3 regions of the Amycolatopsis sp. CB00013 genome follow, and region 3 is predicted to be linked to each of the others. Evidence: riboswitches for the same ligand, from Rfam matches in the RefSeq annotation. Region 3 holds a riboswitch; each other region holds the start of a gene.
The links. Region 3 has a riboswitch for cobalamin ahead of metE (5-methyltetrahydropteroyltriglutamate--homocysteine S-methyltransferase). Riboswitches for the same ligand answer to the same signal wherever they lie in the genome.
Positions count from the first base shown of each region.

Region 1: another riboswitch for cobalamin. It lies ahead of AMK34_RS38730 (ABC transporter substrate-binding protein); the one in region 3 lies ahead of metE (5-methyltetrahydropteroyltriglutamate--homocysteine S-methyltransferase).
Region 2: another riboswitch for cobalamin. It lies ahead of AMK34_RS39550 (prenyltransferase/squalene oxidase repeat-containing protein); the one in region 3 lies ahead of metE (5-methyltetrahydropteroyltriglutamate--homocysteine S-methyltransferase).

Region 1 covers NZ_LIWC01000007.1:457,689-467,740, reverse strand. The annotation lists partial or broken gene AMK34_RS38745 (FAD-dependent oxidoreductase) at 1-82, shown strand, start outside; gene AMK34_RS38740 (cation:proton antiporter) at 93-1,826, opposite strand; gene AMK34_RS38735 (class I SAM-dependent methyltransferase) at 2,055-2,798, opposite strand; cobalamin riboswitch at 2,822-2,976, shown strand; gene AMK34_RS38730 (ABC transporter substrate-binding protein) at 3,057-4,565, shown strand; gene AMK34_RS38725 (ABC transporter permease) at 4,567-5,508, shown strand; gene AMK34_RS38720 (ABC transporter permease) at 5,502-6,287, shown strand; gene AMK34_RS38715 (ABC transporter ATP-binding protein) at 6,284-7,624, shown strand; gene AMK34_RS38710 (purine-cytosine permease family protein) at 7,634-9,265, opposite strand; gene AMK34_RS38705 (ATP-binding protein) at 9,773-10,052, shown strand, end outside.
Region 2 covers NZ_LIWC01000007.1:623,194-633,245, reverse strand. The annotation lists gene AMK34_RS39580 (ECF transporter S component) at 1-380, opposite strand, end outside; gene AMK34_RS39575 (ABC transporter ATP-binding protein) at 377-1,972, opposite strand; gene AMK34_RS39570 (energy-coupling factor transporter transmembrane component T) at 1,969-3,081, opposite strand; gene AMK34_RS39565 (ABC transporter substrate-binding protein) at 3,081-4,004, opposite strand; gene AMK34_RS39560 (hypothetical protein) at 4,001-4,561, opposite strand; gene AMK34_RS39555 (hypothetical protein) at 4,558-7,002, opposite strand; cobalamin riboswitch at 7,092-7,158, opposite strand; cobalamin riboswitch at 7,251-7,399, shown strand; gene AMK34_RS39550 (prenyltransferase/squalene oxidase repeat-containing protein) at 7,432-8,439, shown strand; gene AMK34_RS39545 (helix-turn-helix transcriptional regulator) at 8,563-10,052, opposite strand, start outside.
Region 3 covers NZ_LIWC01000003.1:1,302,084-1,312,135, forward strand. The annotation lists gene AMK34_RS25680 (putative bifunctional diguanylate cyclase/phosphodiesterase) at 1-619, opposite strand, end outside; gene AMK34_RS25685 (cytochrome P450) at 854-2,299, opposite strand; gene metE (5-methyltetrahydropteroyltriglutamate--homocysteine S-methyltransferase) at 2,438-4,711, opposite strand; cobalamin riboswitch at 4,811-5,033, opposite strand; gene AMK34_RS25695 (ribonucleotide-diphosphate reductase subunit beta) at 5,116-6,192, opposite strand; gene AMK34_RS25700 (ribonucleoside-diphosphate reductase subunit alpha) at 6,269-9,250, opposite strand; gene AMK34_RS25705 (acetoacetate decarboxylase family protein) at 9,473-10,052, opposite strand, start outside.

The sequences.
Region 1 (10,052 bases), on a different contig from region 3:
GGGCGAGGCCTACCGGCGGATCGATCCGGTGCCGCCACGGAATCCCGCGGTCCCGGCCGGTGCTCCCGCCGCCCTGCGGTGACGTGATCCGGTCAGGAGATCGGCCGGTCCGCCAGCTGTTCGAGCCTGGCCATCTCGACGTCGAGGGCGGTCTGGGCCCGGCTCAGCGCCTCGGAGCTGTACGCGCCGCTCGACCGGGCGTGCTGGAGACGTTCGGACTGTTCGGTCAGGACCCGCAGGCGTAACCGCAGGTACTGCTCGATCTGTTCCGGAGCCGGGCGGTCGCCCGGTGACGCGGGCGGGACGCGTACGTCCGAGCGCACCCGGTCCACGACCCGGTCACCGAAGGGCCCGTTGCCGGAATCCTCCAGGCCGGGATCGTCCAAAAGGGACTTCGCCGCGTCGGCCAGTTCGGTCGTGAGCCGGACGTACTCGCGCCGCAACCGGCCCGGGTCCTCCGACGGCACGCGCGCCGCGCGGATGACCGCGGGCAGCGTCATTCCCTGGACCAGCAGCGTCGTGGTCGCCACGACGTAGGCGATCAGGACCAGCAGGGCGCGGTCCGGCGTGTCCTGCGGAAGGGTCTGCGCCGCCGCGAGGGTGATCGCGCCGCGCATCCCCGCCCAGCCGAGCACCACGCCACCGCGCCAGCCCAAGGTCTCGGTGAGCCGGAACTCGACGTCGGCGGCGGCCCGGTCGAGCCGTTTCCGGAAATGCGCCACCAGCCTCGGTGACGCTTTGTCCAGCCGTTCGGTGACGGCGGGATTCGACTCGTCGCCCCGCAGCACCGCCTGCGTCGTTTCCAGCCGGGGCTTGAACCGAGCTGCCTTCCGCTGCTCGCGGTACAGGCCACCGACCAAGGGCCCGACGAAGACGATGCGCGCGACGATGACGAGCGCCGACGCGGCCAGCCCGATGCCGAGCGCGCGCCACACGCTCGAACCGTCGTCGTGCACCTCGTCGATGAGGGTTTTGACGCTGAGTCCCATGAGCAGGAACATCGCGCTTTCCAGCAGGAAGGCCGCGGTGCGCCAGTTGACGGCCTCGGCGAGCCGATCCGTCGCGCGCAGATGCCGCGGAGCGAGGTGACCGGTCACCAGGCCGGCGACGACGACCGCGAGCACGCCGGAGGCTCCGGCCTCTTCCGCGGGCAGGAACGCGATGAAGGGGACCACGAAGGAGATCGCGGTGTTGAGCACGGCGTTGCCCAGCAACGCGCGCACCCGGACGTTGACGATCCCGACGAGCAGCCCGATCCCGACCGCCACGACGACCGCGAAGACGAACTCCCCCACGATGCCCCAGACGGACACCGACCCGGCGACCGCGGCGACGGCCGACCGCAGCAGGACGAGCGCGGAGGCGTCGTTGACGAGTCCTTCGCCTTCGAGCACGGTCAGCAGCCGGGGCGGGAGGCCGAGCCGCCGTCCCACGGAAGTCGCGGCGACGGCGTCAGTGGGGCTGATGACCGCACCGAGCGCGAACGCGGCGGGCCAGCCGATGTCCGGGATCAGCTCGTGGAACAGCCAGCCCGCGCCCAGGGTCGTCCCCACCACGAGCAGCACCGCGAGACCGGTGATCGGCCGGATGTTCCGCCGGAAATCGACCACCGGCATGTTCACCGCCGCCGAATACAGCAGCGGCGGGAGTACTCCGGCGAGGATCAGCTCCGGTTCGACCTCGGGATGCGGGACGCCGGGCAGGAAGCTCAGGCCGATACCGGCCACCACGAGGCTCAGCGGAGCGGCCACGTTGAGCCGTTCGGAGAACGCGGCCACCAGGACGATGCTGACGACACCGAGGACGACGACGAGGGTCAGGTTCACCGGGTTCACGTGTCCTCTCGCCGGTCAGTGGCTTGCCGTGTCCATTGGACACGAGGCCGGCGGACCCGCAAGTCGGAGCCGGTCAGTACGGTGGCGACCGACAGGGTGAAGGGGACCTTCCCCTCATCGCACGAGCGGAAAGTCCCCTTCACCCCGGCCTGCGGTCCTCATGGGTGGCAGAGTCCGAGCAGGTGTTGCGAAAGCCACTTTCACAACATCCGCAGCCGGTCAGCGCAGGGCCGCCAGGACGTAGTCGTCGCCGGACTGCCACACCGGGGCCACCTCCGCGAACCCCGCCGCTCGAAGCAGCCGGGTGTGCTCCTGCGGGCTGAGCCGGTTGCCGTAGCCGGTCGAGGTGCCGCGCAACTCATCGGCCGTGAAGCGCTCCCGCAGCGCGGGATCCGCGGCCACCGCCGCCCACCAGGTCTTCCAGTCCTCGTTGGCGTGGACCCCGGCACGGGCCGCCCGGCGCTCCTTGACGACTTCGGCGAGCTCGCGGATGGCCGGTTGCTCGTCGTAGAGGTGGTCGCCGTTCACGAGCGCTCCGCCCGCCCTCAGCGCGACGGCGAGGTCACGGTAGGCCTCGGCGAGCCGCTCGGGGCGCAGCCAGTGCAACGCGGTCGTCGAGACGGCGGCGTCGACAGGCCGCCACTTCAGCCAGCCGCTCTCGGCGAGATCGGCCCGGACGTACTCGATGTCGCTCCGCTCCGGCCGGGTCGCGCGGGCGAGGGCGAGCAGGAACGGGTCGTCGTCGAGGCCGACGATCCGTGCGTGCGGTAACCGCCGGGCGAGCCTGGTGGTCAGCGAGCCGGGGCCGCAGCCTAGATCCAGCACCAGTGGCTCGGCGACGTCGCGGCAGACGTGTTCGACGACGTCGATCACCACGGTGAAACGTTCTTCACGGTCGGCGACATAGCGTTCCTGCTGCACGTCCCACCGGCGCACCCAGTCCGCCGCGAGCTTCTCGTCCACCGGCCTCCCCTTCGTGATCTTGATCCTGTGTAGCACACGCCGGTCATGGGTTACCGTGTGCGCCACAACGTAAGAAGGTGCCCGTCGGGGGAAGCCGGTGTGAATCCGGCGCTGACCCGCAACCGTGATCGGCCGCCGAGCCGTGAGCCGGACTGCCCGCCGGACACCGCCAACCCCAACTGTCGTGGAGTGCGGAGCGGGGTCCCGTTCACGTGCGGTCGCGCGCCCGGGACAGTGCTCGACGTCCCGGAGGTCCCTATGACGCGTCATCCGCTCACCCGTCGGAGACTGCTCGCGCTGGCCGCGCTCACGCCGTTGGCCGCCTGCGGGACCGCGCCCGCGGACACGGGCCGGTTGCGAGTGGCGTTCGCCGCGGGCGGGTCGAAGGAAACCCTCGACCCGTCCCAGGTTTCGCTCTTCGTCGACCAGGCGCGGGCCAAGGCGCTCTTCGACACGCTGGTCGCCTACAACGCCGACACCTCCTTGCGGCCGCGGCTGGCCGAGTCCTGGGAAAGCGACGTCGCCGGCACGCGCTGGCGGATCCGGCTGCGGCAGGCGGCCTTCCACGACGGTCGTCCGGTCACCGCGGACGACGTGCTCTACAGCTTCCGGCGGATCGCCGACCCCGCGCTGGCTTCCTCGTCGCGGCAATACTTCGCGAAGATGGACTTCGCCCGCAGCAAGGCATTGTCCCCCACCGAACTCGAGCTGACGCTGACCGCGCCCGACTTCGAATTCCCGTCGGGCTGGGGCGCTCCCGGTGCGGAGATCGTGCCCGCCGGGACGACGGACTTCACCGCGCCGGTCGGCTCGGGGCCGTTCCGTTTCGTCTCGTTCACCCCCGGCGGCGCGGCGGTGTTCCGCAAGAACGAGTCGCATTGGGACGGCGCGCCGAGTATCGACGAGCTGGAATTCGTGCCGGTCAACGAAGAAACCGCGCGCGTCAACGCGTTGCTGTCCGGGCAGGTCGACTACGCCCACGACCTCGCGGCCGGAACCGCGGCACGGCTGGCGGGCGACGGACGCGTTTCGCTGCTCGAAGCCAAGGGCACGACGATGCAGGGCATGATGCTGCGCCTGACGCAACCCCCCTTCTCCGACCCGAGGCTGGTGCGCGCCGTACTGTCCGGAGTGGACAGAGAGGCGTTGAACCGCGTCGCGCTGGCCGGACGCGGGGAGATCGGCAACGACCTGTTCGGCAAGGGACTTCGCGGGTATGCCGCGGACATCCCCCAACGCCGCCGCGATGTGGACCTGGCCCGGTCGCTCGTCCGCGAGGCGGGCGCGGAAGGGCTGGCCTTCGCCGTCGAGACCAGCGACGTCGACCCGGGTTTCGCCACCGCGGCCACACTGATTTCCCAGCAGCTCAAGGAGATCGGGCTCGCCGCCACCCCGAACACCCGCGCGTCGAGCACCTATTTCAGCGAGGTCAAGACCAAGGGCGTCGCCGCGCTCACCCGCACGGCCACCCTGCCCGTCCCGACGTTCCTCAACCAGCGCTTCCGCACGCGCGGCTCGAACAACGTGAACGGCTTCGGCTCGCCGGAGTTCGACGCGCTGCTGGATCGCGCCACGGCCACCGCGGACGAACGCGCCAGGCTGGCGCTGTTCGGCGACGCGCAACGGATCGTCCACGAAACCGGCGGTCTGCTCGCCTGGGGGTTCAGCACCTGGACCATCGCCGTGTCGAAACGGGTTTCCGGGGTGGTGACCGCGCCGCCGAACACCTTCGATTGGGCTCGGTTCGACCGCGCCCGGCTGTCCTGACGTGCGGGGTCACGCCGTACGACGGCTGGGTTTCGCGGTGGTGCAGGCGATGTTCGTGCTGGTCGCGACGTTCGCCGTGACCGCGTTGCTGCCGGGCGACGCGGCCTCGGTCGTGCTCGGCGAACAGGCCACCGACGAGCAGGTGGCGACCGTCCGCCACCAGCTCGGGCTCGACCAGCCGCTGCTCGACCGGTTCGGGAACTGGCTTTCGGGGCTGGTCACCGGCGATCTCGGCCGGTCGCTCGTGACCGGCGCCCCGGTGGCCGACGAGATCGTCCGCCGTTTCGCCGCCACCGCGGCGCTCGCCGGGGTGACGCTGCTCGTGCTCGTTCCGCTCGCGCTGGTCGTCGGGGTGGTCTGCGGGCTGCGCGAAGGATCGCGGATCGACCGGGTGCTCACCGCGGTCACGCTGTTCCTGCATTCGATCCCCGAGTTCGTCCTCGGGCTGCTGCTGGTCGCGGGATTCGCCGTCCACACCGGACTGCTTCCGGCCACCGCGGCCGGAACGGATCCGGCCGCGCGGCCCGAAGTCCTGGTGCTGCCGGTGATCGTGCTCGTCGCCCGGCAGCTGTGCGACGTCGCCCGGCAGCTGCGGATCGGGATCGCCGAGCAGACCCGGGGTCCGGTGGCCGAACATCTGCGCCTGCTCGGGCTGCCCGAACGCACCGTCGTGCTGCGGCATCTCCTACCCGCCGCGGCCGCTCCCGCCGTGCAACAGCTCGCCCGCGCCGTCGAAGGCCTGCTGACCGGCACGGTGATCGTCGAATCCCTGTTCGCGATCACCGGGCTCGGCACGGGTTTCGTCGAAGCCGTGCAGAACCGGGACATCCCGCAGGTGCAGGGCTACGTGCTGGTGTTCGCCGGCGTGGTCGTGGTCGGGAACCTCGCCGCCGATCTGGTCGCCCACCGGCTGACCCCGCGCCGGGAGCTGGTCACGTGGTGAGCCGGGCACTCGGGTGGTCGCTGCTCGCGATACCGCTCGTGCTCGCGGTGGCCGGGCCGGTGCTCGCGGGCCCCGTGGTTTCGGTCGGCGCGCCCTGGCAGGCGCCGGACGCCGCGCATCCGCTGGGCACCGACGTCCTCGGCCGCGACGCGCTCACGGTGATCCTCACGGGCGGGCTTCCCGTGATCGGGATGACGGTCGCCGCGCTCCTGCTCGCCTATCTGGCCGCGCTGCCGCTCGGTCTCTTCGCCGCGGGGCACGGACGGCGGGCCGACGAAACCGTGATGCGCTCCCTCGACCTCGTGCTGGCCTTCCCGTCGCTGCTGGTGCTCATGGTGCTCGCCGCGACCGGGCACCGCGGGCCCGGTGTGCTCATCCCGGCCGTGGCCGTCCTCCAGGTACCGGCGATCACCCGCGTGGTGCGGGCGGCCGCACTGGCGCCCGGCTGCCGTACTGCCGTGGAAGCCCTGACCCTGCAAGGAAAACCTTGGTGGCGCATCCAGCTCGGATACGTCGCCCGGCACGTCACCGGCCCGGTGGCGACCGACGCCGGCACCAGGCTCGGCGTGGTGCTCTACCTGCTGGCGTCGGCGAACTTCCTCGGCCTCGGCCTACCCGCCGACTCCCCGGACTGGGCCGTGGTCATCGAACGCAACAGCGAGGCCCTCTACACCGCACCCGCGGTGGTCCTCGTGCCCGCCGCACTGCTGATGGCCTTGTGCGTCGGCACGAACCTCGTCACCGATCGGCTGCTCGCCGCCCGGCGGGTGATCGCGTGAGCGTCCTGGAGATCACCGGCCTGTCCGCCCGCGCCGGGGAAACCGTCCTGCTCGACGACGTCTCACTGACCCTCGAACCGGGCCGCGTCCTCGTCGTGCTCGGCGCGTCCGGCGCGGGGAAGACCACCCTGGGCCTCGCCGCGACCGGACGGGCACGCCCGGGGATCACGCTGTCCGGTTCGGTCCGGACGGCCGGGGCCGTCGGCCATCTGCCGCAGCAACCGTCGGCGGTGCTGGACCCGGTCCGCCGCTGCGGACCGGTGCTGGCCGAACTCGCCGGGCTTCACCACCGTGGCCGCGCCGCACGGCTGGCGGCGGCCCGCGCCGCCCTGGCGGAGGCGGGACTGGAGCCGGAGCTATGGCGCAGGTTCCCGCATCAGCTGTCCGGCGGGCAGCAGCAACGCATGGCGCTGGCCACCACCCTCGTGACCCGGCCTCGCGTGCTCGTCCTCGACGAGCCGACCAGTGGTCTCGACGAGGCGAACAAGGCCGTGCTCACCGCCAGGCTCGCGGAGCTTTCCGGCGCCGGCACGGCGTTGCTGGTCCTGACCCACGACCTCACGTTGGCACGTGCCCTGGACGGCGACGTCGCCGAACTCCGCGACCACCGTCTCCTGCCGTGCGAGGGCGTCCCCGAACACGCGCGCCTCGACGAGCCCGCGCCCCCGTCGCCGACGTCGCCGGTGCTCGTCGTTCGCGGTCTCACGGTGCGCGCCGGGCGGACGCCGCTCATCGAGGACGTCGATCTGGAGCTGGCGGCGGGCAGCCGCACCATGCTCACCGGCGTCTCGGGAGCGGGCAAGACGACACTCGGCCGTGCGCTCGCCGGGTTGACCCCGCCGACCGCGGGCACGATCGAAGTCGACGGCGTGCGGCTCCCCCGCCTCGCCCGCCGTCGCGATCGCGCGCAACTGCGGGCCGTCCAATACGTCCACCAGGACAGCCGCGCGTCCTTCGACGAGTTCCGCGGGGTGCTCGACCAGGTCGCCGACACCGCCCGCTTCCTTCGCGGTCTCGGCCGCGAAGAAGCCCGGCTCGAAGCGACGGAGATCTTGGACGCCCTCGGCGTCGACCCGGCCGACCGCCGCCCCGGTCTGCTCTCCGGCGGCCAGCTCCAGCGCTGTGCCGTGGCCCGCGCGCTCCTTGCCCGCCCCAGGGTCCTCGTCTGCGACGAGCCGACGTCCGCCCTCGACGCGGCCAACCGCGACCGGCTCTGGGATTTCGTGACCGCGACGGCGCTCCGGCACGGCATCGCGCTGCTCGTGATCAGCCACGACACCGCGGCCGCGCCGTTCGTCGACGGCACGTTCACCATGGCCGGTGGACGTCTCGCTTGAGCCCTTCGATCACGGCCGGGCGGGAAGGATGTGGCGTCCTTCGCGGTCCGTGCTCAGGCACAACGAGCAGATCGTCCCGCCGGTCGCGGACGCCGTCATGTCGGGGCGCTCATAGGCCTCTCCGCAGACCTCGCAGTCGTAGTGGGTGCCGCTCGGATTGCCGTCTTCGTCCAGTGGCGGCTCGATGATGCCGTCATCGGTGCGGCGAAGGTAGAAACGTCCTCGGGTGAGCACCGCCATCAACGGGGTCAGCACGATCGCGACCACCACCGCGACCAACGGCGAGTACGGCCGGAGGCCGGCCCCGAAGAGTCCGAAGTAGACGGAGATGGACAGGAGCGAGGAACCCAGGAACGCGACGACACCGACCGGGTTGACCGCGAACAGCATGCCGCGCCGGAATTCCGGCTGTTTCGGCGAAAGCCCGAGCACGAATTTGTTGATCGCGATGTCGGTGGCGACGGTGACCACCCACGCCATCGCGCAGTTCGAGTAGAAGCTCAAGATGCCGTTGAGGAAGCTGAACATGTCCGCCTCCATCAGGATCAGCGCGATGGCCAGGTTCACCAGCACGAACACCAGCCTGCCCGGATAGCGTTTCGTGATCCGGGTGAAGGAGTTCGTCCAGGCCAGCGATCCGGAATAGGCGTTGGTGACGTTGATCTTGACCTGGCTGAGCACCACCAGGACCAGCGCCAGCGGTACCACCAGCCACGACGGCAGGACTTCGGTGAACACGCCGGTGAACTGCTCGATCGGCTCGACGGCGGCCGCCTTGCCCACCGCGTCGAGGATGTAGACCGCCATGAACACGCCGATCGCCTGCTTGATCGCGCCGAAGAACACCCATCCCGGCCCGGCCAGCACCATCGAGGTCCACCAGGCGCGCCGGTTCTCCGCCGTACGCGGCGGCATGAAACGCAGGTAGTCGACCTGCTCCCCGATCTGCCCCATGAGTGAAAGGCACACTCCGGCACCGAGCATGATCGCGGCCGTGCTCAGCCCGGCGCCGCCCTCGCCTTCGTAGGACAGCCACCGCTGGACCGAACCGGGATCCTTCACGACGAGGAACACCAGCGGGGCCACCATCAGCAGCAGCCACAGCGGATTCGTCCAGCTCTGCAGTTTCGCCAGTACCTTCATGCCGTAGACGACCAGCGGGATGATGACCAGGGTGGACACGAGGTAGCCGAGCCACAACGGCAGCGATATCGCGTATTTCAGGCCCTGCGCCATGATCGAGCCTTCGAGCGCGAAGAAGATGAAGGTGAAGCTGGCGAAGATGACGCTGGTGAGCACCGAACCGTAGTAACCGAAACCGGAACCGCGGGTGATCAGGTCGAGGTCGATGTTGTACCGGGCGGCGTAGTAGGCCAGCGGGAACCCGGTCACGAAGATGATCACCGCCGCCAGGGCGATCGCCAGCAGCGCGTTGCCCGTGCCGTGGGTCAGGCCGATACCGGCGCCGATCGAGAAGTCCGCCATGTAGGCGATCCCGCCCAACGCGGAAGCGCCGACCACCGCCGGTGTCCAGCGACGGTACGTCCTCGGCGCGAATCGGAGGGTGTAGTCCTCGAGGGTTTCCTTGGTCGCGCCGAGGCCGGCGGGCGCGGCACGGGTCTCCGATTCTTCGATGGTCATGACCGAGGTCTCCTCCAGGGCACCGGGGACGGGAGCCAGAAGGTACGAACGCCTCGTTTCCGCCCGTCCGCCCGGTTGTGACGGGCGGGTTTCCGTGTGTTGCCGGATGTCCGCGCGGCCGTTAACAAGGCGGGTAGGGCGAAGGCGGCGTGTTGCGAAAGCCACTTTCGCAACGTTGGAGGTTGGGAAAGTGGCTTTCGCAACGTCAGCGGCCACGGCCGCCCTAGAGCGACAACCTTAGAGGGCGAAATGTCTGATTGACAACCCAGCTGCACGGTTTCCCAGTCATGGCGACCTTCAGGAAGTGTCCACAAGGGACATTCCGCGTCGGCCAGGTGTCCAGTTCATGCCTGTCGCGAGTGATAAAGGCGGTTATTGAGGGGTAAGGCAAAGGTGGCGTGTCGCGAAAGCCACTTTCGGGACGTCTGATGTCCCGAAAGTGGCTTTCGCGACATCAGCGCGGCCGGGTCCCGTCACGAGTCGCGCGAGTGGGCCAGAATCGACGGCGTGCAGTTCGCCATCCTCGGGCCGGTCGAAGCCCGCCGCCCCGACGGGACGCCCGTCGCGCTCGGCGGGCCGCAGCTGCGGGGTCTGCTCGCCCTCCTCGCGCTCGACGCCGGGCGGATCGTCGGCGCCGACCGGCTGATCGACGGCCTGCACGGCGACCATCCGCCCGAGGGCGCCGCCGAAGCCCTGCAGTCCCAGGTCTCCCGGCTCCGGCGGCGGCTGAAGGACGGCGGCGCGCCCGACGGGCTCGTCGAGTTCACCCCCGCCGGATACCGGCTGG
Region 2 (10,052 bases), on a different contig from region 3:
GAAGCGAACATCGACGTGCAGCCCAGCACGAAACCGAAGCCGGGGCCGAGTACCCGCCCGGCCAGCACCAGCAGGAAGAACACGGTCTCGATGCCCGCGGTCCCCGCGCCGAGTGGCCGCAGGGCGGCGTTCACCGCGGAGAGCACGCCGAGCATCGCGAGGGCCTTGGAATCCATGCCCCCTTCGGACATCTCGGCCAGCACGATGACGATCAGGATCGGCAGGATCGCGATGAACACGAACGGCGCGTCCGGGCCGTGCTGCATCGATTGCGGCTCGACACGGACAAGGAGCGGCCAGACGAACATCATCAGCCCCGCCAGCGACGCGAGGCCGAGCACAGTCGCCGAGCGGGGGCCGAGCCGGACCGCCGCGGTCACGAGACCTCCTGCGGAAGCGCGGACCGGACCTCGTCGACGGTGAGCCAGGGCTCGCCGAGGATCTTCGCGATCTGCGTGGCGAACGCCGGGGAGCCGCCGAGCACCTCACCGGTCGGGCCGTCCGAGACGACCTCCCCTTCCGCCATCACGAGCACGCGGTCCGCGATCGTCGCGACGAATTCGACGTCGTGGGTGGCCACGACGATCGCCTTGCCCTCCGCCGTGAGCGAAGCGATCATCCGCGCCAGCGCCGCCTTCGCGGTGTAGTCGAGGCCGCGGGTCGGTTCGTCCAGCAGCATGATCCGCGGGGCGGCCGACAACTGGACCGCGAGCACGAGCGCGAGACGCTGCCCCTCCGAGAGATCACGGGGATGCGACGCGGGATCGATGCCCGGAGCGAGCCTGTCGAGCAGTTCCCGGCACTTCCCCGGCTCCGCACCCGATTCCGCGTCGGCGGCTTCGCATTCGGCGGCGACGGTCTGCAGGTACAGCAGATCGCTCGCGGTCTGCGGCACCATCCCGACCAGGGCGCGTGCCGCGGCACTGCTCAGCGTCTTCGGGTCCTTGCCCTCGACGGTGACCTTGCCGCCTTGCCGCGGGCCGGAACCCTGCACCGCCCACAGCAGCGACGACTTGCCGGAACCGTTGCGCCCCATCATCGCCAGCACCTCGCCGGCGCGCAGGGCGAGATCGACCTCCCGCACCGCCACCTTCGGCCCATAGCGCACGACGACGCCGGACGCGGCCAGCAGTTCTTCGCCCACGGTCGTGTTTCGCGCGGGCGGAGCGCCCAACGTCAGCGAAGAAGCGCGCCGCCGGGCATCACGGACCGACATCGGCAGCGGATCCCAGCCCGCCAACCGTCCCAAGTGGACGATCGGCGGCGCGATGGGCATGTCCTTCAGCACTTCCGGTGGCGTTCCGTCGATCACCTCCCCGGTGCCCGGTACGTGGATCATCCGGTCCGCGAACGGGATCACGCGTTCCATCCGGTGCTCGGCCATCAGCACCGTCGTGCCGAGATCCTCCACCAGCCTGGCCAGCGTCGCGAGCACCTCCTCGGCCGCCGTCGGGTCCAGCGCCGACGTCGGTTCGTCCAGCACCAGCACCTTGGGATGGGTGGTGAGCACCGCGCCGATCGCCACCCGTTGCTGCTGCCCGCCGGACAGCGTCCGCAACGCGCGCCTGCGCAGTTCCGCGATGCCGAGGAGGTCGAGGGTCTCCTCCACCCGGCGTCGCATCACCTGCGGGCTCAGGCCGAGTTGCTCCATGCCGTACGCGAGTTCGTCCTCCACCGTGTCGGTGACGAAGCCCGCGAGCGGATCCTGGCCGACGACGCCGACCAGATGCGCGAACTCGCGCGGCGGCCGGGACCGCGTCGTCACGCCGTCGACGGACACCGTGCCTTCGAGGTGACCGCCGGTGAAATGCGGGACGAGACCGTTGATCGTGCCGAGCAACGTCGACTTGCCCGCCCCCGTCCGGCCGGCGAACAGCACGAGTTCGCCTTCACCGATGGACAGCGTCACGTCGGACAGCACCGGTTCGGCGCGGCCGTGATAGGTGAAGGAAACGTGGTCCAGTTCGATCATGCGTGCACTTCTTCTTCCAGTGCGGCGTAAGGAGGTTCGGGGGCCGGGGTGAGGAACGCGGGCAGCACGCCGATCAGCACCCCGAGCAACGGCACCCACGACAGCGACGGCCAGGACAGGCCGATCAGCGACGGGTTCATGTTCATCGGGTTCACCTCCGACGTCGTGAACAGGACGGCCGCGACGGCGATCCCGCTGAGGGCGACGACGATCTCCGGCGGCTGCCAGCGATCCGGCCGGTAACGCGTGCGCCGGACGCGTTTGCCCGCCGACCGGAATCCGGCGAGTCCGATCACGACCCCGGCGGAAAGCACCGGTGCGGCCAGGTATCGGGGCGTCGAACCGTCCAAAGTGGCGTAAACACCGACGCAGACGCCGAGCAGGCCGATGATCATCAGCGTGCCCGTGATCAGCCTGGCCCGCGCTTCGACCGTTCCCGCGCGGCCGTAGCCGCGTGAATCCATCGACGCGGCGAGCTGCAGCGAGCGGGAAAGCGCGTCCTCCAGTACCGGGATGAGGATGGTGTGCAGCGCCTTCACCTTCTTCTTCCCCGAACCGCCGCGCAGCCTGCGTGCCCGCCGGACCCGCAGCACACTCTCGGCGAGCTGCGGGAACACCGACAGCGCGACGATCACCGCCGTGCCCACCTCGTACAGCGCCGGCGGCATCGCCTTGAGCAGCCGTTTCGGGTTCGCGAGCGCGTTGGCCGCGCCGAGGCAGATCACCATCGTCGCCAACCGCATCCCGTCGTAGAGCCCGCCCAGCAACGATTCCGCGGAGACGTCGCCGAAGAGCCGGATACCCGCCGCCCATTCCGGCAGCGGGATCTCGGGCAGCCGCAGGATGATCGTGGCCCCCTCACCGCCGCCGAACACGACACGGAAGAACACCCGGATCGCGACGATGAACGCGCCGAGGTACAGGTAGAGCCGGAACGCCAGCGCCCACGGCGCCTCACTGCGGCGGGCCACGACGACGTACCCCGCGACGGCCACGATGGTCAGCAGCAGCCACGGGTTCGTCGTGCGGGTCGCCGCGACGGCGAGTCCGAGCGCCCACACCCACCACGCGGCCGGGTGCAGATCGCGCGGCAGGAAGTAGGACGTCATCAAACTCCTTGTGCGCGTTTGCGTCTGCGTGCCATCAGGAATCCCGCCACGCACAGCGCGAGTACCGCGGCTCCCGCGGCCCAAGGCGCCCAGCCGCCCGCTCCGGACTCGCGGTCGATCACCGCGTTGACGTCCTCGGCGTTCTCGCCGCCGGTGAACGCGACGTTCATCGACGGATCCTGCGCCTTCGGCCGTGCCGAAGCACTCGGGCGCGGTTTGGGCGGCGGCAGCGCGGCGGAACCCGGGCCCGCGGCCGGACCTTCTCCGGCACCCGTCGTCGGCTGGGAGCCGCCGGCCTGCTGTCCGTTCCCCGACGGCGGTCGCTGCTGGCGCTCGCCGGGGTCACCCGTGACCGGCTTGGCCTCCTCGCGCGGCACACAGGGCTGGCTCTCCGTGCCGGGCCGTACGGCGGAGACCCGCGGGACCGGGTTGCTCTGGGTGGTGGCGTTCAAGGAGAACGACCAGCCTTCGAAACCGCCGGGGATGAAGTCACGGTTCTTGACACCCCACTGGCTGTAGTCCCAGGCGCAGTTGTTCGAGGCGTGCCAGTAGGACCAATAGGCCTGAGCCGGAGGCGTGTCGACGCAAGGCTCACGGTAGTCACCGCGACCCGCGACGGGGACGGCCTCGGCCGCGGACGGGCGGTTCTCGACCCGGCAGACGAACGACTCACCCCAGCGCTGGACTCCGGCGATCTGGAAACCGGCGCCCTTGAGCGCGTCCAGCCCGGTGCCACGGGTGGTCTGGGGATTGCACCGCACGATGGTCGTCCCGCCGAGCTGCTGGAAGTCGACGACGACGGTGACCCCGGTGGCGTCCTTGCAGAACCCCGGATATCCCTTGCTCTGGTCGACCGCGTGCGCGGACGGCGCCGTGGCGGCGATCAGGAAGACCGCCGCCACCGCGGGAAGGACCCTTTTCACGGGATGGCCGGGTTCCTCGGCGTGACGCCGGGCGGCGGGTTGGTGGTCGCGGACTTGTTCAGCGAGAACGACCAGCCTTCGAAACCGCCCGGGACGACGTTGCGGTTGAGGGCGCCCGAGCTGCTGTAGGTCCAGGTGGAACCGGAACCGTCGGCGTTCCAGTAACCCCAGTACGCGCCCGCGGGCGGGGTGGTGACACACGCTTCCTTGTAGTTCGGGTTGGTCGTCAGCGGGAGCGTCTCCGTCGCGGACGGGCGCCCTTCCAGACGGCAGACGAAAGCGAGCCCCCAGCGCGCGGTGCCGGCGACCGCGATCCCCGCGTCCTGCAACGCCTTGATCCCCGTGCGGGCGGTACCCGGCGTGGCGTTGGGCGAGCAGCGGGTGATCGTCGGGGCGGCCAGCTCCTGGAAGTCGATCACGACCGTGACCCCGGTGCGCGCGTCGGCGCCGGTGCAGATCCCGGCGTAGCCCTTCGTGGTGTCGACCGCGTTCGCGGGTGCGGCGGACAGCCCGATGAGTCCGATGAGGACGGTCGTGACGGCGAGCAGCCTCTTCATGGTGTTACCCCCTTTTTCTTGGTGAAACGACGAAGTACGAAGACGAGCGCGATCGCGGTGGAGAGGAACAGCACGGCCAGCCCGGCGAGTCCCCAGATCAGCCATCCCGGCCGGTCGTCGGATTGGGCGGCGGCCAGCGCCGGTGTATCGGTGTCGGCGGTCAGCGGGAGCCGGATCGCGGGTGACAGCGGTGAATCCGCGGCCGTGAGCCAAGACCGGCCCGCGACCCCTTGTGCAGCGGCCGAACTGGTCGGGAAATCGGTCTCTCCCCCGGTTCCCTTGGCGAATCCGCCGTCCTGCTGGACGAGCTTGCCCAGCGAGCGCGCGGTTCCGGTCGCGTCGAGACCGGCGGTCTGCCGCGCGGCGGCGACGGTGGCGCTGAGCGCGATGTCCACCTCGCCGCCTTCTCCCGTCACCAAGCCCTCGCCGGTGGGCCGGACGCCGAGTGCGTCCACTGCGGAGATGAACGCCGACACGCGCCGTTCGGTCCAGCCGTCCGGGCGTCTGGTCGGCGGCGAGGCATCCGTGTGCGGACGGGCGACGAGCGCGGTGACCGCGGCGGCCGTCGCGGCGAGGTCGCCGGAACCGCATTCCGCGGTGTCGAGGTGCTTCGGGAAGGTCCCGTCCGCGCATTGGCGGGAGAGGAGCAGTTCGACCGCGGGGCCGGGGTCGGCGGCGGTGGCGAGGACCGCCCAAGCGTGCCGCTCGACCGTCCGATCGGCGTCGGCGAACGATCCGGTGTCGGTGAATTCCCCGTCGGTACCGCGCAGTTTCACCAGATCGGCACGCAACGGACCGGCGACGTCCGACTTCGCGAATTCGGCGACGAGCACGAGTTTCGCGAGCGGTTCGGCGTACGACGCCTGACCCTGTTCGTACGGCGCTCCGTGCGCGTAGGCCTGCACGGCTTCGGGCTTCAGCAGGAACTGCGAGGCGCGCGCGACCGCGTCCGGCTGCTGGTCCAACGCCCGTAAGGCCAGCACCACGTCGGCGGTGGCGTCGTAGTCGACGTAGGTCTTGCCGTCCTCGGTGACCTCGACGTGGTCGCCGCCGACGAGCCGGTTCGTCAGATAAGCCCCGAGTCGGACGGCCGGGGTCGCGGTGACCGGAGCGGCGATCGCCGCGACCGTCGACACCCGGGCGCCGGTGGACGCCTTGGGCGTGATGGATTTCTTGGGCTTAGGAGCGGGCTTGTGCGGCTGCGTGACAGGAGCCGGGGTTTCCGGGACGCCGGTGGTCGGCGGCAGGACTTCGCCCTTCGCGAGCGAGTGGAAACCGACCTGCGACAACCCGAGCGAAGCCTGGGCACTCGCGCGGATCCAAGTGTCGAGGCCGCTGATGCCGGAGGAACGCGCCGCCTCGTAGGAAGCCGGGTCGTAGGCGATCGCGCCGAGTTCGCCCGCGAGCTTGTTCCCGGAGTCGGCCGCGGCGTTCGCCTGCGCGGATTTGAGGAACCGCACGCCCTTGTCCACCGCCGCGTTCGCGCCGCCCGCGTCGACGAGCGCTTGGACGATCAGGCCGGTGCTGTTGGTGTTCGGCGCCTCGGTGCCGACGCCGCCACCCCAGCCGCCGCCGGGCGTCTGGTTCGCCTTGAGCCACGAGACGGTCTTGGCGATCGGGGCGTCGAGACCGGCCGCGCCCGCCTTCTTCGCGGCCAGCATCGCCGAGAGGGCGAGTCCCGTGGCGTCACCGTCGGTCGGGGAAAGGCCGAGCGGTTTGCCCTCGTCACAGGTCGAGACCTTGCGGCCGTCCGGGGTGACGTGGTCGCCGGTCTCCTTCGTCGGGATGTAGGAGAAGAGGACGCGGAAGTAGCCCTCGGAACACTGCTGGGTCAGCAGCCTGTCGATGGCGATCCGGTCGTTCTCTCCCGCCACGGCGAGCCCGATCACGCCGAGCGCCTGGCCGAACATGTTCGCGTTGTTGCTCACCGCGTCGGCGAGGGCCGGATCCTTGGAGTAATCGCTGACCCGGCCCTTGTCGGGGCCCTTGCGCATGATGGCCGCATGGGTCTCGGCGACCAGGTCGTAGCCGTCGAAGGCCCGCGGATTCCGGCCGGACACCTGGGCGGCGACCAGCGTCTTCGCCACGGCGCCGCCGACGATGATCTTGTCGTATCCGGCGCCGGGAGCGAGCCCGTCCCAGGTGAAGTAGTCGGTGGCGTGGCCCTGGTCGTCGAGGAACTTCACGATCGGCTCGGCCCGCGCGCCTTCGCCCGCGGCGTACATCGCGAAGAGCGCGTCGAGCATCAGGCCGTGGTCGGGCAATGAGCCGCCGCTGGGGTTGTCGAATGTGCCGTCCGGCTTCAGCTTCGTCGCGAGCCAGCGGGAATTCACCTTCGCCGCACCGGGATCGTTCGCCGCCGTCGCCGTCCCGCTGAGCGGTGCGGCGATCATGGTGACGATGACGGCGAACGCCGACGCGGCCAGATACCCGCGGCGCATGACTCCTCCTTGCGGCATGGCGGAGGACAGCGCGGGACGCCGCAGTCACCCCTGTTTATCGCGACAGTGGTTCGTACGTCCGCCCGTTCGGTATCCCGGCTCGCCCTGCGAGGGGCCCACGGTTGCGCGACAGCGCCGGATTTCGACCGGCTTCCCCGTCACGGGCGGCGGTGTTCTGTTGTCGAGCCAGCCGAGGTTAACACCTGTTCACCGTCGGTAGGTACCACCGGCAAGTCGGTCGTGAGGATCACATGGGCACCCGGCGGTATCCCGCACCCGACCGGGGTGAGAGTCTTCAGGCGCGGTCGTGGGGGAAGTCCGGTGAGAGTCCGGCGCTGTCCCGCAACGGTGTGCCTTCCAGGCGAGCCCGGTCACCCACATCGCACGGTGTCACCGACTCCTGTCGTGGAAATGCGGGAAAGGGTTCTCATGAGACGTTTGGTTTTCGCTGTCGCCGTACTGTGCGGCATCGGGCTGGTCGCCGCTCCGGCGGCGGCCGCGGCCACTCACGACAAGGCGGACGCCGCCGCGGGCTGGCTCGCCAGGCAGATGACCGACGGCGAACGGTTCGAGGCCGACTTCGGCGGTCAGAAGTTCCCCGATCAAGGCCTGACGATCGACGCGATCTTCGCGTTCGCCGCGGCCGGCGTGTCGGACACGAACGCGGGCAAGGCGATCGCCTGGCTCGCGAAGCCGGAGGTCACCACCGGCTACGTCGGGGGCGGCACCGAGGCCTATGCGGGCGCGCACGCCAAATTGATGCTCGCCGCGCAGATCCGGGGCAAGGACCCGGCGTCGTTCGGCGGCGTCGACCTGAAGGCGGGCCTGCTCTCGCTGCTCACGCCGTCCGGCCGGTTCTCCGACCGATCCGAGTACGGCGACTACTCCAACGCCCTCTCGCAGTCGCTCGCCCTCCTGGCGCTGGACCGCACCCCGGGCGGTGCCCCGGCGTCGGCCGTGACGTTCCTCGCGGGCACCCAGTGCGCGGACGGCGGTTTCCCGCAGAACTTCGGCGAAGCGACGTGCACGAGCGACGTCGACGCGACCGCGACGGTCGTGCAGGCCTTGCGCGCCGTCGGCGACCCGGTGAACGCCCGCGAGGGCACGTCGTGGCTGGTCACGAAGCAGCACGCGAACGGCGGCTTCGGCGTCGGCGCGAACGCGCCCAACGCCAACAGCACCGGCCTCGCCGCGGAAGCGCTGGCCGGTCATCGTCCCGCCGCCGCGGTCAAGGCGCGGGAATTCCTGCGGTCGCTGCAGACCGGCTGCGCCGGCGCCGAGGCCGACCGGGGCGCGATCGCCTACGACGCCACCGGTCCGAACCCGACGACCGCCCCGCGCGCGACCGCGCAGGCGATCCTCGGTCTTGCCAGGGTTCCGCTGAGCGACCTGCACGGCGGTGGCCGTCCGCAAGCCCCGGTCCTCGCCTGCCCGTGAGGTGAGACCGTTCCCGTAACTCGCGTGATTGAAGACCGAACTCGCGTGATTGAAGGCGGAACTCACGTGTTACGCCTTCAATCACGCGAGTCACGCCTCTGAGCACGTGAGTCACGGGCAGCGTCACTCGCCGGCGGCGACGCGGCGCGCGAGTTCCACGCGGGACCGCACCCCCAATGCGGTGAAGATGTTCCGCAGGTGGTGGTCCACCGTCCGGTGGCTGATCACCAGCCGCCGCGCGATCTCCTTGTTCGTCTCCCCCGCCGCCACCAGCCGGGTGATGGCGTCCTGTTGCGGCGTGAGGCCGGCGAGCGATCGGTGCGGAGCGTCGACGGTCTCGCCCGCCGCCCGCAGCCCGGCTCGGGCCCGTTCGGCGAAGCGGGTCGCGCCGACGTTTTCGAAGCCGCGCAAGGCATCGCGGAACTGGTCTCGGGCGTCACGGGTCCGGCGATGCCGCCGCAGCAGGGTGGCGTACGCGAACCTGGTCCTGGCGAGTTCCACCGCGCCGCCCGCCCGCCGGTGCGCCTCGATGGCCGACTGGAAATGTCGTTCCGCCACACCGGGATCCGACGCCATCAGCGCGTGACAACGGTGGCTCAACGCGAGCCAGCAGGGTTCCGCCCCGGCCAGCGTCCAGCGGTCGAACACCTCCAGCGCGGAACGGGCGCGTTCGGGACGTCCGGCACAGACGGCCGCCTCGACGAGTTGCGGTGTGGCCAGCACGCGGATCACCGGCTGGTCGCCGGAGACGCCCGAAGCGAGATCTTCGAGTCTGCTCAGCGCGTCGTCGGGCCGGTCCTCGGCCAGGTCCAGGCAGGCGTACGCCCACGCGGCGACGGCGGCGGGCCTGCCGAGCCCACGTTCGGCGATGCCCTCGGCCGCCTCGTCCAGCTCCGGCGCACGGTCGCCGAGGAGCGCGGCGGCCAGCCCCAGCAACGTCAGGTGTTCCATCCGCAGGTTGTGGGGCGCGCGCAGGCCGTCGCGGGACGCCGCCCGCGCACACGGGATCCGGTCGAGCGCGATGGCCGAAAGCGCAAGATAGACCAGCGCCCACGGCAGTTCGGCGTGGCGTTCGCCGAGCCGCGCGCGGCTCACCGCGGCCGCCGCGTACTCATGTGCCTGTTCCGCGTGCCCGCGGGCGAAGGCCGCTTCGGCGGCCCAGACGGCTCCGGCGACGTCGGTGTCGGCCATCCCCTTGGCGACGGCTTCCTCCAGCGGGACGACGGCGTCGTCGTGCCGTCCGGCGTAGACCGACGTCAAACCCCGGAAATGCGCGAAGGCCAGCCCTTCTCCGGCCGGGACCGTCCGCGCCAACGCCCGGTAGCCACCGAGGTCGCCGCCGAGCCTCCGCGCCTCGCCCGCCAGCAGCAGCGCGGCGGCCGGATCGGGCAGCAGTCGCGCCGCCGTGCCGAGTTCGTGGGTGGCGACGGCGGGATCGCCGTCGCGCAGCTCGATCTCCCCGTGCAGCAACGCGACCGCGCCCGGTTCGGCGTCGGCCCTGGACAGCAGCAGCCGCGCCCACCCCGGTCTGCCCGCCTGCCAGGCCGCGTCCGCCGCCGCCAGCAGCCGGGCCGCCCGCAATCCCGGATCGGCGGTCAGCGCGGCGGCGCGTT
Region 3 (10,052 bases):
GATAGACGAGGGCGACCTGCTCGCCGCCGGAACCGGCGAGCGCGGTTTCGAGGGCGTTGCCGAACGCGGTGGCGTTGGGCAGGCCGGTCAGCACGTCGTGCACGTTCTGGTGCCGCAGTTGTTCCTGCAGCAGGTGGATCTCGTTGGCGTCGGCGACCATCAGCACCGGATAGGTCGTACCGGGCCGGTCACCGGGGAGATCGGTCAGGGTCACGTCGCCCCAGAGCGGGCCTTCCTCGCTGTGGGTCAGCAGCAGGCGTTCCTGTTGGGTCGGCCGGCCGTGCGTCATGAGCTGCGCGAGCGCGTTCCGCAGGCGGGCGACGTCGTGTTCGGCGGAGCCGAGGTCGGGGATCTCCCGGCCGCGCAGTGAGGAGGGACGACAACCGAGCAGACGGCCGAGCGCGGCGTTCGCCTCCACGATGGTGCCGTTGGCGTCGGCGAGGGCGATCCCGATGGGAGAGGCGGAGTAGAGCTTGGAGAAGCGCTGCAGAGCCGGCTGATGCTCGGGCTCGGCACGGACGGCGTCCTCGGCGACGCCGAGCAGGAACCGTTCGAGTTGCTCCTTGGGAAGCGATACTCCTTTAGTGTCAGCGAGCGTCTCGGCCCATCTCCGGGCCACGTCCACCAACCCTGGCGCGGAACCAGGTTCGGGCACACTTCACCTCTTCATGCGCGGTTGATGGCCAGCTCAGACCGGGTGTCCGAGCCCACGGACCCACACTAGGTATGAGCCGACCGGGTGTAGTGCCACGGCACCATGCGCGATCCGGGGTGTCTACCGGCTGAAAGGGTGATCGCTGCTACACGAGTGGTGACCGGAAGTTACCAAGAGTGCTCGATCGTGGGCATGGATTCACCGAGGCGTCAGGTGGATCGGCAGGCCGTCCGCCGGCACGGGCAGCGACACGTAATCCCAGCGCGCGGTGTAGCCCTCCGGGACCGACCAGCGATACGCCCGCAGCATCTCGTGCAGCAGCGCCTTCACTTCGAACGTCCCGAAATGCAGGCCGATGCACTTGTGCGCCCCGCCGCCGAACGGCATCCACGCGTAGCGATGCGACTTGTCCTCGCGGCGATCCTCACCGAAGCGGTCCGGGTCGAACCGCATCGGATCCGTCCAGTGCTCCGGCGAGAAATGGTTGACGGTGGGGGAAACCCCGACGAGTGTCCCTTCGGGAATGAAATGCCCGAGAACCTCGGTGTCCTTAACGGTTTTCCTGGTCAGGGAAGGAACCGGGGCCACCAGACGCAGGGCTTCCTTGATCACCAGGTCCAGCGTCGTCAGGGTCTCCAGCGCTTCGATGTCGGGTACGTCGTCGCCGAGCGCGAGCGACTCCCGGCGCGCGCGTTCCTGCCACTCCGGGTGCTTGGCGAGGTGGTAGACGGCGGCGGCGCTGGTGATCGTCGACGTGTCGTGCGCGGCCATCATCAGGAAGATCATGTGGTTGACGACGTCGGCGTCGGTGAAGCGGTCGCCGTCCTCGGTGGTGGCGTGGCACAACGCGGTGAAGAGGTCGTCGCCGTCGCTCGCCCGTTTCGCGGGCAGGTTCGCCGAAAAGTAGCGTTCGAGGACCTTGCGGCCGTGCAGTCCCGCCGCCCAGCGGCCACCGGGGACGGGGAACCGCACGATGGCCGTGCCCGCGCGCACGGAATTCACGAACGCGCGGTTGATCGCGGCCGCGTCGTCGCCGGAACTCATGCCCATGAACACACGGGTCGCGACGTCGAGCGTGAGTTGCTTGAGGGACCAGTAGATCCGCGGGTTCGGCCGGTCGGCCCACGCGGCGATGCCGTCGCGCAGGGCCGGGCCCATCTGGTCGACGTAACCGGTGAGCCGCTGCCGGGTGAAGGCCGCCTGCATGATCCGGCGGTGCAGATGGTGCTCGCCGAAGTCGAGCAGCATCAGGCCGCGGTCGAAGAACTGCTCGATGAAGAACTTCCAGCCTTCCTGGGAGAAGGCCTTGTCCTTGTTCACCAACGCGATCTGGGTGGCCTCCGGTCCGGTGAGCGCGACGATGCGGCGCCCGAACGCGCCCATCCACGACACCGGTCCGTAGGTCTCGTAGCGTTTGAGGCCGAACTCGATGCCGAAACGCATGAAGTCCAGCGCGTGCCCGATGACCGGTGGGCCTTCGTCGCCGAGGACGGGTTTGAGGCCAGGAGGGGCGGGAGCGAGTTCGCGGACCGGCCAGGTCGCGCCGAGCCAGCGCTGGTCGACCGAACGCGGCAGGGGGATCGAGGTGAGCGGCGGAACCCGCTCGCGCAGCGCCCCGGTGACCTTTTCGACGGCGTTCGCCATGGTGACCATCTCCCCGCTGAGACCGGTTACCGCTCCACCATCGCACCCTTATTGACGCCTTGACAATACCTCGATGGAAGTTCCGTGAAGGCCTCCTTGAGGGACCCAGGGTCCCTCAAGGAGGCCTTCACGGACCGGTCAGGCCAGTTCGGAGCGGACCGTGTGGGCGGCCGCGACGAGGTTCCGCAGGGCCGGTTCGACCTCGGCGTAGCCGCGGGTCTTCAGGCCGCAGTCCGGGTTGACCCAGATCCGCTCGGCGGGCACGGCGCCGACGGCGGTCCGCAGCAGGCCGCTGACCTCCTCGACGCCCGGGACGCGCGGCGAGTGGATGTCGTAGACACCCGGCCCGACGCCGCGGCCGAAGCCCGCCGCGCCGAGATCGGTGACGACCTCCATCTTCGACCGCGCGGCCTCGATGCTGGTGACGTCGGCGTCGAGCGCGTCGATCGCCTTGACCACCTCACCGAATTCCGAATAGCACATATGCGTGTGGATCTGGGTGGCGTCGTCGATCCCGGAAGTCGCCAGCCGGAACGACGAAACCGCCCACGCGAAGTACGCCTCGTGCGCCGCCGCGCGCAGCGGGAGCAGCTCCCGCAACGCCGGCTCGTCCACCTGGATGACGCGGATGCCCGCCTCCTGCAGGTCGTGCACCTCGTCGCGGATGGCCAGCGCCACCTGACGGGCGGTCTCGCCCAGCGGCTGATCGTCGCGGACGAACGACCACGCCAGGATCGTCACCGGTCCGGTCAGCATGCCCTTGACGGGTTTGCCGGTCAGGCCTTGGGCGTAGCGCGCCCACTCGACGGTCATCGGCTCCGGACGCGAGACGTCGCCGTACAGGATCGGCGGACGGACGCACCGCGAACCGTAGGACTGCACCCAGCCGAAGTCGGTGGCCGCGAACCCGGCCAGCCGCTCGGCGAAGTACTGCACCATGTCGTTGCGCTCGGGCTCACCGTGCACCAGCACGTCGAGGCCGAGGTCCTCCTGCAGCCGGACGACGCGCTCGATCTCCGCCTTCATCGCGGCTTCGTAGCCCGCGTCGTCCAGCGAACCCGCCTTGTGCGCGGCCCGCGCCTTGCGGACGTCGGTGGTCTGCGGGAACGAGCCGATCGTCGTGCTCGGCAACGGCGGCAGGTTCAACGCGGCCTGCTGAGCCGCCGCCCGCCGAGCATAGGGGGAGCGGACGGTGTCCTCCGGCCGCAGCGCCTCCAGCCGGGCGCGGACCCCGCTGTCGGCCAGATCGGCCGCCGTCGCGCGATCCGTGGCCGCGGCGCGGGCGGCGGAGAGGTCGACTCCCTCTTCTTTCAACGCGCGCCCGAGCAGAACGACCTCGTCGACCTTCTGCCTGGCGAAAGCGAGCCAGCCCTTCAGTCGCGGGTGAAGCCCGTCCTCCCGTTCGACGTCGTAGGGCACGTGCAGCAGCGAGCAGGACGTCGACACGCTGACCGACTTCGCGGTGCCCAGCAACGTCGCCGCCCGGCTGAGCGCGCGGGTCGGATCCGTGCGCCAGACGTTGCGCCCGTCCACGACACCGGCCAGAACCTCTTTGTCCCGCAAGGCGGGTTCGGAGGCGACGGCGTCCACAAAGGACTCATCGGACACGAGATCGACGGCGATCGCGTCGATCGGGGAGCGGGCGAGCACGCCGAGTCCGCGTCCGAGCCCGCCGAAGTACCCGGCGACCAGGATCTTCGGCCGCGCGGTCTCCTTCGCGAGCCGGTGGTAGGCGCGGATGAGCGCGTTGAGTTCCCGTTCGCTGCGATCGGCGGCGAAGGCGGGCTCGTCGAACTGGACCCACTCGACGCCTTCGTCGTGCAGACGGCGCAGTAGGTCGACGTAGCCGTCGAGAAGGTTGTCGAGCAGCTCCAGCGGACGGAAGCCCTCCGGAGCCGTCCCGGCCGGCTTCGCGAGCAGCAGGAACGTCACCGGGCCCACCAGCACCGGCCGGGTCTCGACGCCGATCGCGCGGGCTTCGCGGTACTCGTCCAGCGGTTTGGTGCCGGTGAGCGAGAACGTCGTTTCCGGGCCGAGTTCGGGGACGATGTAGTGGTAGTTCGTGTCGAACCATTTCGTCATCTCCATCGCCGGCGCGTCCTGCACCCCGCGCGCGGCGGCGAAGTAGGTGTCGAGCGGCGAGAGGCCGAGCGTGGTGAAGCGCTCCGGCAGCGCTCCGAACAGCTCGGTGGTGTCGAGTACCTGGTCGTAGTGGGAGAACGTGTTGGAGGGGACGGAATCCAGTCCCGCGTCCTTGAGTTCCCGCCAGGCGCGGGTGCGCAGCGCGCGGCCGGTGCCGAGCAGTTCGGCCTCGTCGATCCTGCCCGCCCAGTAGCGTTCGAGTGAACGCTTGAGTTCCCGGTCCGGTCCGATCCGGGGGTAGCCCAGCACTGTCGTGCCGATTTCGGTCACAGCTCTCTCCTCGCGAGCTTGTCGTCGGAGCCCGGAGCGCGCAGGAGTGACCGCCGTTCGGTCGTGCCCATCCCACGAGGCCCGGACTCACGCACGCCGTCGGCGCGCGTACCACGGGCAGGTCTTCGGACTCGTGGGCGACTCGCTCGCTCCTACCGGCCGTCGCTTCCCGGGGCGCCATGTCCCAGTGCTTTACCGTGTCTCGCACGGTGACGGCTTTCGTTCCCACATACCGCTGCGGGGCAGTCCCGGATTCGCACCGGGTTCCCTGTTACCTCGACCGGCCTGGGAGGCCGGGCGAACCAGTAGCACTCCGGAGCGTACCGCGAAGGAGAAGTACATGAAGGCCCCCTTCCTGTACCTAGGCGCAAGGAAGGGGGCCTTCATGTACTACGTGTCGGTGATCAGTCCCAGTCGAGGGCGCCACCGGACTGGTACTCGATGACGCGGGTCTCGAAGAAGTTCTTCTCCTTCTTGAGGTCCATCGCCTCCGACATCCACGGGAACGGGTTCTCGGTCTCGCCGAAGATCGGCGCGAGGCCGATCTGCTGCGCCCGCCGGTCGGTGATGAAGTGCATGTACTGCTCGATCAGCTCGGCCGAGAGCCCGAGCATGCCGCGCGGCATGGTGTCGCGGGCGTAGGCGACCTCGAGTTCGCACGCCTCGGTCAGCATCGTCCGGATCTCCGCCTGGAACTCCTCGGACCACAGGTGCGGGTTCTCGATCTTGATCTGGTTGATGCAGTCGATGCCGAAGTTCAGGTGGATCGACTCGTCGCGCAGGATGTACTGGTACTGCTCGGCGATACCGATCATCTTGTTCCGGCGGCCGAGCGAGAGGATCTGCGCGAAACCGGTGTAGAACCACATGCCCTCGAAGATCACGTAGAACGCGACGAGGTCACGCAGGAAGTTCTGGTCGGCTTCCGGGGTGCCGGTCTCGAAGTCCGGGTTCTCCAGGTTCTGCGTGTACTTCAGCGCCCACGCGTCCTTGTCCGAAATGGACGGGACCTCGCGGTACATGTTGAACAGCTCGCCCTCGACCAGGCCGAGGCTTTCGCAGATGTACTGGAAGGTGTGCGTGTGCACGGCCTCCTCGAACGCCTGGCGCAGCAGGTACTGGCGGCATTCGGGGTTGGTGATCTGCCGGTACACCGCGAGCACGATGTTGTTGGCCACCAGCGATTCCGCGGTGGCGAAGAAGCCGAGGTTGCGCTTCAGCATGGTGCGCTCGTCCTCGGTGAGGCCGTCGGGCGACTTCCACAGCGCGATGTCGGCCTGCATGGCGACCTCGGTCGGCATCCAGTGGTTGTTGCAGCCGGCGAGGTACTTCTCCCACGCCCAGGTGTACTTCATCGGCAGCAGCTGGTTGACGTCGGCGCGGGCGTTGATCATCCGCTTGTCGTCGACGTTGATGCGGGCGGCGCCGACTTCGATCTCACCGAGGCCCGTGGCGTCGGCGGAGGCGTCAAAGGTGGTCATGAAAGCTCACTTCACGAGTCGGGGGTCGTGAGTGGCGATTCGGGTTCTAACCCGAATCGCCACTCACGACGATGTCTTACTGGCAGGCTTCGCAGTCGGGGTCGTCGATCCGGCAGGCGGCGCCTTCGGTGGCGACGAAGTCGACGTCCGAGACCTTCGGCATCTCCTTCGGCTCCGGCTTGGCGGCCGGGGCAGGAGCGGTCACCGGCACGGCCGGAACCGCGGCGGAAGCCGACGGCGCGGGCGAAGCGGCGGGAGCCGGGGCGGCGGCGGGCTTCGGCGAAGCGGGTGCGGCGGGGGCCGGGGTGGCCGAGACCGCGTTCAGCTTGCCGTCGGTGCCGCGCAGGGTGCTCTTCTCCACGTGCGTCGCGGACCGGGCCCGCAGGTAGTACGTGGTCTTGAGGCCCTTGTGCCAGGCGTAGCGGTACAGCTCGTCGAGCTTGCGGCCGCTGGGCGCCGCGATGTACAGGTTCAGCGACTGGGCCTGGTCGATCCACTTCTGGCGCCGCGAACCGGCGTCCACCAGCCACTTGGACTCGATCTCGAACGCGGTCGCGTACAGCGCCTTCAGGTCGTCCGGCACGCGGTCGATCTGGCCGAGGCTGCCGTCGAAGTACTTCAGGTCCGAGACCATGACCTCGTCCCACAGCCCGCGCTCCTTGAGCGAGCGGACCAGGTGCGGGTTCACCACGGTGAAGTCGCCGGACATGTTCGACTTGACGAACAGGTTCTGGAACAGCGGCTCGATCGACTGCCCGACGCCGCAGATGTTGGAGATCGTCGCGGTCGGCGCGATCGCCATCACGTTGGAGTTGCGCATGCCGACGGTCTTGACCCGCTCACGCAGCGGCGCCCAGTCCAAAGTGGACGAGGTGTCGACGTCGAGCGCGTCGCCCTGTCGCGCGTCGATGAGCAGCTGCATCGAGTCGATCGGCAGGATTCCCTTGCTCCACAAGGAACCCTCGAACGTCTGGTACTGGCCGCGCTCCTCCGCGAGGTCGGTCGACGCCGAGATCGCGTAGTAGCTGATGTGCTCCATGCTCGTGTCCGCGAACTGCACGGCCTCGTTCGAGGACAGCGGGACACCGATCTCGAACAGCGCGTCCTGGAAGCCCATCAGGCCGAGGCCGATCGGGCGGTGGCGCAGGTTGGAGCGGCGCGCCTCCGGGATCGTGTAGAAGTTGATGTCGATCACGTTGTCGAGCATGCGGACCGCGGTGCGCACGGTCTTCTCGAGCCGCTTGGTGTCCAAGCCGTCGGGGGTGACGTGCTTGAGCAGGTTCACCGAGCCGAGGTTGCAGACCGCGACCTCGTCGGTGGTGGTGTTCAGGGTGATCTCGGTGCACAGGTTGGACGAGTGCACGACACCCACGTGCTGCTGCGGCGAACGCAGGTTGCACGGGTCCTTGAAGGTGATCCACGGGTGGCCGGTCTCGAACAGCATGGTCAGCATGCGGCGCCACAGGTCGACCGCGCGGACCTTGCGGAACACCTTGAGCTCACCGCGTTCGGCGGCGGCCTCGTACTCGCGGTAGCGCTCGGCGAACGCGTTGCCGTAGAGGTCGTGCAGGTCCGGGGTCTCGTTCGGCGAGAACAGCGTCCACTGCGCGTCGGCCTCGACCCGGCGCAGGAACTCGTCCGGCACCCAGTTCGCGGTGTTCATGTCGTGCGTACGACGACGGTCGTCACCGGTGTTCTTGCGCAGGTCGAGGAATTCCTCGATGTCCACGTGCCAGGTCTCGAGGTACGCGCAGGCCGCGCCCTTGCGCTTGCCGCCCTGGTTCACCGCGACCGCGGTGTCGTTGGCGATCTTGAGGAACGGCACGACACCCTGCGACTGGCCGTTGGTGCCCTTGATGTGCGCGCCGAGGCCGCGGACCGGGGTCCAGTCGTTGCCGAGACCGCCCGAGTACTTCGCCAGCAGCGCGTTGTTCTTGTACGCCTGGAAGATCGAGTCCAGGTCGTCGTCGACCGTGGTCAGGAAGCAGGACGACAGCTGCGGACGCGTGGTGCCCGAGTTGAACAGCGTCGGGGTGGACGCCATGAAGTGGAACGTCGAGAGCAGCTCGTAGAACTCGATGGCACGAGCCTCACGGTCGTCCTCGCGGATCGCCAGGCCCATCGCGACGCGCATGAAGAACGCCTGCGGCAGCTCGAAGCGGACCCCGTCGTGGTGCTGGAAGTACCGGTCGTACAGGGTCTGCAGGCCGAGGAAGCCGAAGTCGAGGTCGCGTTCGGCGTGGATGGCCGCGGTGATTTTGTCCAGATCGAAGGTCTGCAGCTCGGCGTTGACCAGCTCAAGCTCGATGGCGCGCTTGAGGTAGTCCCGGAAGTACTGCGGGTACCGGGTGGTCATCTCGTCCTGGCTGGCCTGCTGCGGCACGCCCGCGAGGTAGCTGAGGGCCTCGCCGCGGAGCTTGTCCGCGAGCAGCCGGGCGCTGACGTAGGAGTAGTTCGGCTCCTGCTCGACGAGCACGCGCGCGGCCATGATCTGCGCGAGGGCGAGCTCGTCGGCGCTGATGCCGTCGTAGAGGTTGCGCTTGGCCTCGGCCAGCACCGGCTCCGCCGAGACGTCCTCGAGGCCGGAGACGGCCTCGCCGACGACGTGCGAGACGCGGGCCCAGTCGAGCGGGCGGAGCGAACCGTCGGCCGCCTTGACGCTGATGGCGACGTCGGACGACGCGGGCTTCTCGGCCTCGCGGGCCTTCGCGCGCTCCTCGCGGTACAGGACGTACGCGCGGGCGACCTTGTGGTGCTCGCCGCGCATGAGCGCGAGCTCGACGATGTCCTGGATCTGCTCGATGTGCAGCGCGGTCTCGGGACCGGCGTGGCGGAGCAGGGTGGTCTCGATCTGCTCGGTCAGTTCCTTGACCAGGTGGTGGATCCGCGACGAAGCGGCCGCGTCACCGCCCTCGACGGCGAGGAAGGCCTTGGTCACGGCGACCGAGATCTTGTTCGCGTCGAAGGGGGACACGCTGCCGTCCCGCCGGATGACTCGCACGGTCGCGGGCGTGGTGTCCGAGGACGAGGGCGGCCGCTGACCGGTTTCCACTGACATGCATGTCTCCAAAAGGGCGCGTTGAAGCACCACAAGGCCTCACAAGGCCGTGCGCTGCACGTTCACAAAGCTGTCCGACCACCGCTCCCGAGCGGTCTCCCCGTCGCTGGGCGGTGCCGGTTCCCAGAGACTACATGTAGGGGTCGGAGGCTGCACGTGCCCCAATGGGTGGCGTGTCGTCGGCTCACCCTGGCGGGTTAGACGATCACGCTGAGCGGCTGGTCAACCGCCGAAGACGATCTTGAAATCGCGCAGGCAGGCGTTCAGGACGGGCCGCTGACCGGCCAGGAAGCCGAACGGCCCGGACTCGTTGATCCGCCAGTCCGCGGCCGCCGGACAAGGCCTCACCTTCGCCCGGACGGGGCTCCTTTTGAGACGGCCGTCCAGCATTTGGACGACGTCGAAGGCCGCGGGCATCCGTACCGGGAGGCTCGGGCGGGGCGTGAAGGCCGCCGTCGCGATCCAGTCTTCCTGTGTGGCCGCCGAGGCGGTGAAGGTCCGTCCGTGGGCGAAGTCGAGCGCGGCGAGATCCTTGGGGATGCCCCACAGTGCCCGCCCGCCGGCGAGCGAGACCTCGCTGTCGACCCAGATGTCGGTGATGGAGCTGGAGAGGCGCTCGCCGCGGACCGCGACCGTCGCCAGCAGCTCGTGGTACTGGAGCTGCCCGGGTTCCTGGTAGTCGATCCAGGCGGTGAACACCTGGGCGCGGCCGCCGACCACGATCGGCTCGACGCCGCCGGGCAGTGCGGGCAGTTCGCTCACCGGGACACGCCAGATCGACAGATATGCCTGACCGGCCAGG